Regions from separate parts of the Cyanobium sp. BA5m-21 genome, predicted to be linked through region 2. Evidence: predicted binding sites of a transcription regulator. Region 2 holds the regulator's gene; the other holds the start of a gene.
What was found. Region 2 encodes NtcA, which controls nitrogen genes in cyanobacteria. Its sites were predicted from a motif close to GTANCNNNNGNTAC; they were not measured.
Positions count from the first base shown of each region.

Region 1: a site for NtcA is predicted at 3,910-3,923, ahead of KBY72_RS03465 (ammonium transporter). Genes of this name have one in related genera too.

Region 1 is NZ_JAGQCO010000007.1:3,416-8,642, forward strand. Features, by position in the region: gene KBY72_RS03450 (cation transporting ATPase C-terminal domain-containing protein) at 1-516, shown strand, start outside; gene gorA (glutathione-disulfide reductase) at 513-1,856, opposite strand; gene KBY72_RS03460 (P-II family nitrogen regulator) at 2,047-2,385, opposite strand; gene KBY72_RS03465 (ammonium transporter) at 2,398-3,849, opposite strand; gene KBY72_RS03470 (phycocyanin subunit beta) at 4,313-4,831, opposite strand; gene KBY72_RS03475 (glutathione S-transferase family protein) at 4,925-5,227, shown strand, end outside.
Region 2 is NZ_JAGQCO010000016.1:38,631-43,857, forward strand. Features, by position in the region: gene KBY72_RS06825 (TatA/E family twin arginine-targeting protein translocase) at 1-216, shown strand, start outside; gene pth (aminoacyl-tRNA hydrolase) at 200-829, shown strand; gene KBY72_RS06835 (DUF3146 family protein) at 834-1,091, shown strand; gene KBY72_RS06840 (resolvase) at 1,088-1,564, opposite strand; gene KBY72_RS06845 (DUF3084 domain-containing protein) at 1,561-2,778, opposite strand; gene ntcA (global nitrogen regulator NtcA) at 2,813-3,553, opposite strand; gene KBY72_RS06855 (cob(I)yrinic acid a,c-diamide adenosyltransferase) at 3,796-4,437, shown strand; gene dcd (dCTP deaminase) at 4,437-5,030, shown strand; gene thyX (FAD-dependent thymidylate synthase) at 5,097-5,227, opposite strand, start outside.

The sequences.
Region 1 (5,227 bases), on a different contig from region 2:
TTTTTAGCCATGGTGACCGTGCAAATCCCGGCGGCCCTAACCGTGCTGCAGATCCTGGCGGTGGATCTGGGCACTGATTTACTACCCGCCCTGGGGCTAGGAGCCGAGGCGCCTGAATCGGTATTGATGCGCCAACCGCCCCGGCGCCGTTCAGCGCCGCTACTGGATCGGCCCCTGATGCTGCGCGCCTATCTGGTGCTGGGCCTGAGCGAAGCCGTGGTGTCGATGACGGCCTACCTGCTCAGCTGGCAGCAGCAGGGTGTGGGGATGGCCTGCCGCAGTGCGCATCGCTCCGCCTTCGTCAACTTGGTGCAACAGGGCTGGCGCCGCAATCCCCTGCTTTGGCTTGGCATAGCAGCTGAAATTCTCTTCACAGCGCTATTGCTCTATTGGCCGCCCCTGTCGTGGCTAGCGGCGATGGTGCCAATTGACAGCCGGGCCCTGCCGATGGTCCTGTTGGCGCCGCTGGTGGTGATGCTGGCTGATGATTGGCGCAAAAGCCGGCTCACGGCCTAGTTCGGCATGGTCACAAACTCCTCGGCAACCGAGGGGTGCAGGGCCATGGTGCGATCGAAGTCGGCCTTGGTGGCGCCCATGCCAATGGCGATGGCTGCCATCTGGATAATTTCAGCGCTGTGTTCGCCCACCATGTGGCAGCCCAGCACCTTGCCGCTTTCCAGCTCCACGACCAACTTGAGCAATACCCTGGGCCCCCTGGCCGGCAAGGCCTGGCTCATCGGCCGGAAACGGGCCCGATGCACCCGCACGCCCTCTGGGCCATGGCGCTGGATCGCCTCCTCTTCGCTGAGCCCCACACTGGCCAGCTCCGGCTGACTGAATACCGCATAGGCCACCAGGCTGTGGTCCACCTGGCGCGGGCTAGTGCCATAGACACTGTCGGCAAAGGCCCGTCCTTCATCAATGGCAACCGGGGTGAGGTTGATGCGGTCGGTGACATCGCCAACTGCATAGATGTGGGGCACGTTGGTGCGCTGCTCGCTATCCACTGGAATGCGATTGGCTTCAGTGGCGATAGCCGCTGCCTCAAGGCGCAGGCCCTCCAGGAAAGGGCGCCGGCCGGTGGCAAGCAGCACTCCACCGCAAGGAATGATTTCGCCTGCCTCGGTATGGACGCTGAGGTCGCCGGCACTGCCAGTGATGGCTGCAGGACTGTGGGCAAAGCGAATCTCAATACCCTCTTGCTCCATGCCCTCCTGGACCGCCTTGGCAGCTTCAAGATCAAAGCCCCGCAGCAAATGATTGCCGCGCACCAGCTGGGTCACTGCCACGCCAAGGCCATTGAGGATGCAGGCGAATTCACAGGCGATGAAGCCAGCACCCACCACCACAAGGCGCTCCGGTAGTTGCTCCAGCAGAAACATCTCATCGCTCACCCAGCCAAGCTCTGCCCCTGGAATCGCTGGCCGCTGGGGCCGCCCCCCCACCGCAATCAAGATGCGCTCGGCCCGCAGGCGGCGCTCGCCAACGGCAATGGTGTGAGCGTCTTCAAAGCAGCCCCAGCCGCGCACCAGCTCTACCCCCGCTTTTTCAAGAAAGCCGAGGTGCAGCTGATTGAGACGACCCACCTCGGTGCGCACATTGGCCAGCAGGGTGCTGGGGTTGCGGCGAATCCCCTCGATTTCCCAGCCATAGCTGGCTGCATCGGCAAGCAAGTGTTTATAAGCGGAGCCGTAAACCAGCAACTTTTTGGGCACGCAGCCGCGGATCACGCAGGTGCCGCCCACCCGATCGCCCTCCACGATCGCCACCCTGGCGCCATAGCTTGCGGCCCGTTTGGCAGCAGCTAGACCACCCGAGCCGGCACCAAGCACCACCAAATCGAAGTGTTCGTTCATGGGGGGAGCTGAAGTGCTGGAGCTCCTCACGCTATGGCGTGAAGTCCTTGGGCGGAAGGGTGCTCCCCAGCTCAGCGAAAAACCCAGGGAAGCTGGTGGCATTGTCAGCAGCCATAAAAAAAGCCCCCCGGATGGGGGGCAGTTGAGGTGTCCCAGATGGAAACACCACATCAAATCAAGAGGTGGGTGCTCAGATCGCCGTGTCGCCGCGCTCACCGGTGCGGATGCGGATGGCTTCCTCAACGGGGGTGACGAAGATCTTGCCATCACCGATTTCGCCGGTTCGGGCGGCCTCGAGAATGGCAGTGAGGGTGGCTTCCAACTTGTCGTCAGTCACCACCACAACGATCTTGGACTTGGGTAGGAAGTCCACGGTGAACTCGTTGCCGCGGTAGCGCTCCACCTGACCCTTCTGTCGCCCGAAACCGCGGACATCGACAAGAGTCATGCCGACCACATCGAGGCCGACGAGGGTTGTTTTGATTGCTTCCACCTTGGAAGGGCGGACCATTGCCGTGATCATTTTCATGGTGATTCAGCTTCAGTTGGTCGTGGGGTCGTAAGCCTCTTCCCCGTGGGCGACGAAGTCGAGTCCACGTTCTTCCTGCTCAGGAGTGACCCGCAGGCCCACCGTGGCGCCAACGATCCAGAGAATGACCGCGGTGCCGATGCCGACAAACCCGTAGCTGATCAGCACGGCCTTGACGTGGGCCACGAACAGGGCGGTGTGGCCGCCGCTGGCGAGGATTGCTGCCGATTTGGGGAAGTAGTCGGCCGGCACCAGGGCAGGGATGGCTAGGGCGCCGGTGAGCAGGGCTCCCACCGTGCCACCTACGCCGTGGACGGCGAAGGCATCGAGGGAGTCATCAAAGTTGATAGCCGACTTCACCTGAACTGCGAAATAGCAGGCGATGGAGGTCGCCGCACCGATAATCAAAGCCTGGGGCATGTAGACGAAGCCGGCGGCGGGGGTGATGCCCACCAGACCAGCCACGGCGCCGGTGGCGGCTCCCACGGCGGTGGGTTTGCCATCAAGGAACCACTCAATCAAGCACCAGGTGAGCAGGGCCGTTGAGGCCGACAGGGTGGTGGTCAGGAAGGAGAAGCCGGCACCCTTAGCAGCGAAGTAGCTGGCGCCGTTGAAGCCGAACCAGCCGAACCAGAGCAGGCCGGCACCCAGGAGGATGAAGGGCACGTTGTGGGGAGGACGCTTGCTGCCGGGGAAGCCGCTGCGCGGACCCACAATCGCAGTGGCCACCAGAGCAGCCACGCCTGCAGCAATGTGAACAACTGTGCCGCCGGCAAAGTCGATGGCGCCGATCTCACCAAAGGGACCGATGTAGCCACCGCCCCAAACCATCTTGCACATGGGGCAGTAGATGAACAGGCTCCAGAGCAGGGAGAACCAGAACCAGGCCTTGAAGTTGATCCGCTCCACAAGGGCGCCGGAAATAAGCGCCGGGGTGATGATCGCGAACATGCCCTGGAAAAGGGCGAAGGAGGAAGCGGAGATGGCGAAACCATCAGCTAAGGGAGCATCACCGAGCTCACCGCCCACGCCGTTGAGCCACATCTGGCCGAGACCACCGATGAAGGGGCTGCCGAAGCCGGTGTCGAAGGAGAGGGAGTAGCCGATCACAACCCAGACGACACCGATGAGCCCCATCAGGAAAAAGCTCATCATCATGGTGTTGAGCACGTTCTTGGCGCGGGTGAAGCCGCCGTAAAAGAACGCCAGGCCTGGGGTCATAAGTAGAACCAGTGCTGAACCCATCAGCATCAGCAGGGTGTCGGCGCCGTCGGTGGGGACCTTCGCCAAGGCTGCCTTGGCGGAGCCTGCCATCAGCGGCAGCAGGCCAGCACCAAAGGCGAGCAGCATCACGGCGTAACGCTTCAGTTCAGGCTCCTGAACCTTGGCGAGAAGCTGGGTGCGGAATCGATCAAAGACAGCGAGCGGGGTTGGACCGCCGCCAGCGATGGGGACTTGGGCCATGAAGGAAGGTGACCTCTAATGTTCACCCGGCCACAATCGTGCAGCGCTGCAGTCCTGTGGGTAGCAAATGACACCGTTCACCAGAACGCTGATCCCTTCCGCCCTGTGTTGGCTGGCAGCCCAATCTTGGGACGGACGTCGCTGACTAGAAGCCGCCGAATGTGCCGCCGAGGATCGACGGCAGAGCGGGTCTGGAGGGCCAACTGGGCAACTCCATGACTGGTCCTCAGATTTTTGTGATGTTGGATCCGTTCACGGTTGGATCGGTTCACGAGTTAGTTGTCTGCGGCTGAGTGAAACAATCCTTCGTGACTGATGCCCTGATGCTCACTATTGAGGTCTTCAGCTGAGCTGCCTGGCCCCATCCCTTGGCTCTTGATCTCCAGTGCAACCGGAAACCAAACAACCCTCTGGTTGAGCCGTTGGGCTCCTGCCAGAGGGACATTCCTGGGCTTGTGCCCAATCAGCCGACTGCAGCAGCAGCGCGGTCGAAGTAGGTGCCAACTTCGGACATCAGGGCGGAGCAATCGCCAGGGGTGATGCCGTTGCGATCGTTAGCGATCGAGATAGCAGCTTGCTTCATTTTGCGAACGCCTTCTGCCACAGAAGCGCCAGGAACGCCGAGGGCGAGGTAGGTCTCACGCAGGCCGTTGAGGCAGCGGTCTTCCAGCACGGAAGCATCGCCGTTGAAAATGGCATAGGTGACGTAGCGGAGGATGATATCCATGTCGCGCAGGCAAGCAGCCATGCGGCGGCTGGTGTAGGCGTTGCCACCTGGAGCGATCAAGGCGGGCTGCTGATCGAAGAGATCGCGGGCAGCGTTGGTAACGATGGCAGAAGCGTTGGAGGTGATGCGGTTCACCGTATCCATGCGCTTGTTGCTTTCGGCAACCATCGCTGCGAGGGCATCGATCTGGCCGGCGTTAATGAATTCGCCACGGGCATCAGCCTGGGCAACAACCTTGGTGAAGGCGTCGAACATTGGATCTCTGGTATGAAACTTCGCTCTTGAAACTTAGTTAGGCCACCGAGCACCCCGCGAGCTCCTAGAACCAAGGCTGCTGCAGCGATAGGCATGGAGTCGAAAGCCGAGGGAGTGCTCGATTGGCACGAGCTCGAACGCCTCGGTGCGTCCCCAGCCGATCCAGTCAACGGTCCCACCAGCGCCCAGGCCCGGCTGCGTTTGTTTGGCCAGCCGGAGGAGGCAGTGCGGGTCACCCTGTTCCGCGACCACCACGCCTGGTGCCCCTACTGCCAGAAGGTGTGGCTTTGGCTCGAAGAGAAGCGGATCCCGTACCGGATTCGCAAGGTCACCATGTTTTGCTACGGCGAAAAGGAGGCTTGGTTCAAACGGCTAGTTCCTTCGGGGATGCTGCCG
Region 2 (5,227 bases):
CCGGAGCTCGGTAAAACCTTGGGCCGCACCCTTAAGGGTTTTCAATCGGCCTCCTCTGAATTCGAAAAGGAGCTGCGCACGGCGATCACCACCGCCGAACCTGTTGCGGCTGACCTCCCAGTTGCAGTTTCTGCAACTGAGCTTGTTTCAGCTGACGCCTCCGCGGCTGATGCTCCAGAGCTGATTGAGCAGCCTCTCGATGGTCCCGCGGCCTGAGTTGTCGTTGCAGTTGGTGGTGGGCCTGGGTAACCCTGGAGCCAAGTACGCAGGTACTCGCCACAACGTGGGCTTTATGGCCCTTGAGCGTCTAGCAGATTGCGCTGGTGGTGCATCTTTTCGGCAGCAGCCCAAGCTTCAGGGCTTGTTGGCTGAGGTGGGTTCGGGGCCTTCCCGGCTGCGGCTGTTGATGCCCCAGACCTACATGAATGAAAGTGGTCGCTCGATCCGCGCAGCCCTTGACTGGTTTGGTTTAGAGCCCGCCCAGTTGCTGGTGGTGGTTGACGACATGGACCTGCCCCTCGGCAAGTTGAGACTGCGGGCTACGGGCAGTGCCGGGGGGCATAACGGCCTGCGCAGCACCATCAGCCACCTAGGTACCCAGGACTTTCCGCGGCTTCGTATTGGTATTGGCGCCCCCGCCCAAGATCCCGGCGAGCGCCGCGCCCGCACCGTTGGCCATGTGCTCGGACGCTTCACGCCTGCCGAGCAGCCCCTGCTCGAGGAGGTGCTGCGCGAGGTGGAGGCAGGTATTGGCCTGATCCAGCTCCTCGGCCTGGAGCGGGCTGGCAACCGACTCAACGGTTTTCAGCCCCAGGGCGCGGCAGCCTGAGCCGATGGCACGCCTTCCCTCCACCACTGCCCAGTTGCGGGTGCTGCACCAGAGCTTCAGCCAGCGGGTGCTGGAGGGGGAGGTGAGTGCGGGCGGCTACCAATGGAGTTTCCGCTGGGCCTTTGACCGCGGTGAACTCAGCGTTGAGCCTTCTTTGGGCAGGGCTCTGATCCAGGATGCCCTGCTGCGTTATCTGCTCAAGGTCGACTACCAGCTCGAGCCTGGCGGTGACTACATCTTTACGGTTCGGGCCCGTTTTTAAACCGATTCAGCCTCCAGCGCGACCGGCAGCGGCCATCGCCTCAGCACCTCCTGGTTGCTGCGTTGCAGGGTCACCCCGCAGTAGCGCTCTATCAGCAGCTGGGCCACCACATCGTCGATATCTCGGGGTGGTAATCGCAAGCCCGCCGGCAGCAGCCGCCTCCAGCCCCTAGGGGGCCAAAGCTGCCAGTAGCGCTCCCGGGCCGCCAGGGTGCTGCCGCTCTCATCCACCACAGCTAGCGCCAGCCGCTGCTGGCCAAGTTGGCTGCACCAGTCTTTGCTGCCGGTGCCATTGCCGAGCACAACCTGGCCAAGCCCCACTTGCTGCCAGCTTTTGAGCAGGGCGAGGCAGGCTTGTGGGGGCAGGATGGCAGCCTGCCGGATCTGGCCAACGGCAGGATCAGCCAGCACTAGACCGCATTTGCTGCGCCCGGGATCGAGGCCTGCCACCAGGCCCGCCGCAGCGCTCGTCATGGGCGGCGAGGGCCCGGACCCGATTGGGCGGGAGATGGGGCCGCCAACCAGCGCAATTCCGCTGCAATTGGGTCGGCGGTGCTGGCGCTGTTGATGGCGAGGGCTTCTAGTTGGGCAACCTGGCCCGGCTGGCGCTCGCTCAGCTCCCGGGCCAGCTTTTTAAAGCTGGCCGCATCGAACTGCAGCCCTTCCACCAATGTGCCCTGGCGCTGGGCTCGGGCATAGGCAGCGGCCAGCAGCAGGTTGAGTCGCCGCGAAACCGGCTCCAGGGCTGTGAGGTCGCCCTCGATCGTGGTGCTGGCCAGCACTTCACCTGCTTTAACTACTGGGCGGTTGGGGCGTAGGTCTGGGAAGGCAAGCACCTGGCGCTCGCCCCTCAGCACGTTGGCGGCCGAGAGAATGCTCACCACCCAGCTGCCGGGTTTGGCGAGCAGGCCTTCCAGCTTGCTGATGTCATTTTTGGGTACCAGCAGGATCTGGCGATCGGGGGGCTGGCCGGGCAGCACCCGCCTGAAGGCGTTGAGATTGGCCTGCTGCAGCAAGGCGGTGATCACCTCCTTGGCCTGCTCGGGGCGCTCAAGGGTCACCTTGGCGCTGGCCAGGGTCTGACCGCTGCTGAGCACCACGTCGCCGCGGCGCAGGGCAATCAGGTTGCCCTCCAGGTCTTTAAGTTCTTGGGCTCCGGCGCTAATCCGGCGGCGCACCTGGGCTAGTTCCGCTTCGGTGCGGCGGATTTCCGCATCCCGCCCCTTCACCTCCTGGCTGAGACGGCTGCGCTCCAGCTCCAACCGGTTGCGCTGGGTTAGAAGTGGCGCCAGCTCTTGGCGCAATTTGCTGGCGCGGGCTTGGGCCTGCTCAAAGCGCGTCTGAGCCTCGCGTTTGCCCTGTTCGGCCCGCGCCACCTGCAGGCGGCTGCTGGCTAGTTGGCTGTTGCTGCGGCTCAGTTCGCTGCGGCTGGTTTGCAGCCGTTGCTCCAGTCGATCGAGTTCAAACAGGCCCGTGCGCAGCCGCTCGCTTACCAGCAGCATCAGGCCGAGGGAGATGGCACTGATCAGGCTGCCAGTGAGCACTGTGATCAACACGGCGGTGCGGCGGGGCCGCATCCCCAACAGGCTCAAGCGCGCCTTGCCCACCAGGCTGCCGAGTCGGTCGCCCAGGGTGGAGAGCACTCCCCCCAGGGCGAGCAGAGCGAGGATCAGCAGCCAGCCCGTCACATACGTCCCCGGAGGGCCCCAGTATCCCTGGCCTTCAGCTGAAGCGCTTAGCTAGGGCGATTGGATCAAACACAGTGATCTTTTTGCGGTCGATCTGAACCAGCCCGTCGTTGCGCAGGTCGCCCAGCAGGCGAGTGATTGTGACGCGGGTGGAGCCAATCGCTTCGGCAATCGCCTGGTGGGAGAGGCGCAGATCAATCGTGATCCCTTCCGAGCTGGGAACGCCGAAATCTCGGCACAGCACCAGCAGGAAGCTCACCAGCCGCGAGCTCATGTCGCGGTGGGTGAGGGTTTCGATCATCGTTTCGGTCTGCAGTATTCGCGAAGACAGGCCCTGCAGCAGTAGCAAGCCCACGCTGGCGTCCTGCTCGATCGCACGGCGCACGGAGGTGGCTGGTGCGGTCACCATCTCGACCCTGGTGAAGGCAACAGCGTGATAGAAGCGATCGGAGCGCTGGCCGGTAAGCAGCGAGAGCACACCAAACAGGCTGTTCTCGCGCAACAGGGCCACGGTGATCTCCTCGCCTGATTCATATACCCGCGACAGCCGGACCGCTCCGCGCCGCAGCAGATAGACCCGCTCGGCTGGATCGCCGGGAAAAAAAATCGTTTTGCCCCGTTCGATCGTCTCGACACTGCTGCCGGCCAGGCCCCGGATCACTTCCAACAGGGTGGGGTTGCCCTGGCCGGCGCTGCCCATGCCTGCCACCACGCCAGGAGCACCCGTCGATGGGGTGTTGGCGGTACGGCTAAATCCGTGGGTAGCGCCAACCATCAAGGTTTTGGCAAGTGCCGGGACCCTAAGGATCACCCGGGGGGCGGCTTGTAGCAATACACACGGTTTGAGACGACACCGCCGGCGCCCCCTGCGCACCAGTACGTATGTTTCCGCTAGGGATGGTGTCGTTTGCTTGTGGAGCGGCTCGATCCCGCTACATTCAGCTCCGCGAGGCCATGGGCTGCTCGCGGCGCCCCAGGTCTGTTTTTCGATTTTCAAGGTTCTTATTCAGGTTGTTCATGACCGCGAGCTTGCCCGTCTCAGGCCTCACCTCCTCCTCCTCTGGAGCTGGTTTTCCGGCGGTCCAGCACCAACCTCAGCGCTCTGGCCATCGCCCTTTGGCTGTGGCGGCTGCCGCGTCCGCCCCTTCTGCTGCGCCGGCATTGCGGCTGGTGGCCCAGTCGGAGGGCTTACTGCAAATCCATACGGCGCCTTTCCGCGGCAGTTACGGAGCCGTGCTCAGCCAGGCCCTACGTAGTGCCGGCTTGGGTAGCCGGGTGCTAGTTACTCAGTTCCTTAAGGGCGGTGTAGATCAGGGCCTCGGCAGCAGCGTCTGGCTGTGTGGGCGACTGCAATGGCTGCGGCCCGGTGTGCCCGGCTGTCTGTCAGAGCCAGCTGCCCACCAGGGGCTCGAGCTGTTGGAGGCGGTGCGCCAGGTGTGGGCCTTCAGCCGCGAGCAGCTGCTCAGTGGTGCGGTGGATCTAATGGTGCTCGACGAGCTGGGCTTGGCTGTGGAGCTGGGCTACATCGAGCAGGCTGAAGTGCTGGCAACCTTGGAGCGCCGACCAGCCCATCTAGATGTCATTTTGACAGGGCCAGCCATGACTCCTGAGTTGATGGCCATGGCTGATCAGGTCACCCAGTTGCGCCGAGGCCTCTGATGCTGAAGAACGATCGCTGGATCAACGAGCAAGCTGCGGTAGGAATGTTGCAGCCGTTTCAGTCGAGCCTGGTGCGCCACCTCGATCCCGCTACGGCGGGCTCCCCGGTGCTCAGCTACGGCTGTTCTTCCTATGGCTACGACTTGCGGTTGTCGGCCAAGGAATTTTTGATCTTTCGGCATGTGCCTGGCACCGTGATGAACCCCAAGCGGTTCAACCCGGCGAACCTGGAGCCCGCTCCCCTGCGCGAAGACGAGGACGGATCCTATTTTATTTTGCCGGCCCATTCCTATGGCTTGGGAGTAGCACTGGAGAAGATGAAGGTGCCATCAAATATCACGGTGATCTGCCTGGGTAAGAGCACATACGCCAGGCTAGGCATCATTGTTAATACGACCCCAGCGGAAGCCGGCTGGCAGGGTCACCTCACCCTGGAGTTCAGTAATTCTTCGGGTGCTGACTGCCGCATTTATGCAAATGAGGGAATTTGTCAGCTGCTCTTTTTTGAGGGCGATCCCTGCGAGACAACCTATCAAGATCGGGCTGGTAAATATCAGCATCAGCCCGAACGGGTTACCTTGGCGCGTATCTAGTTCCCAGCAAAATGCCCCATAAGGCGAACCACCTGGCGCACCGAGAGGTGCGCCAGGTGGTTCGCCTTATGGGGCGAGCCTGGCTTTATGTAAGCGGCTCTTTTCATACCAGTCAGCAAATTGGGGTGTCCAAGCCTGTAGGTGGGGCCACATCAGATCACAGAGCTCACGGATCTCCTGCTGGGCATCGAGCTTCG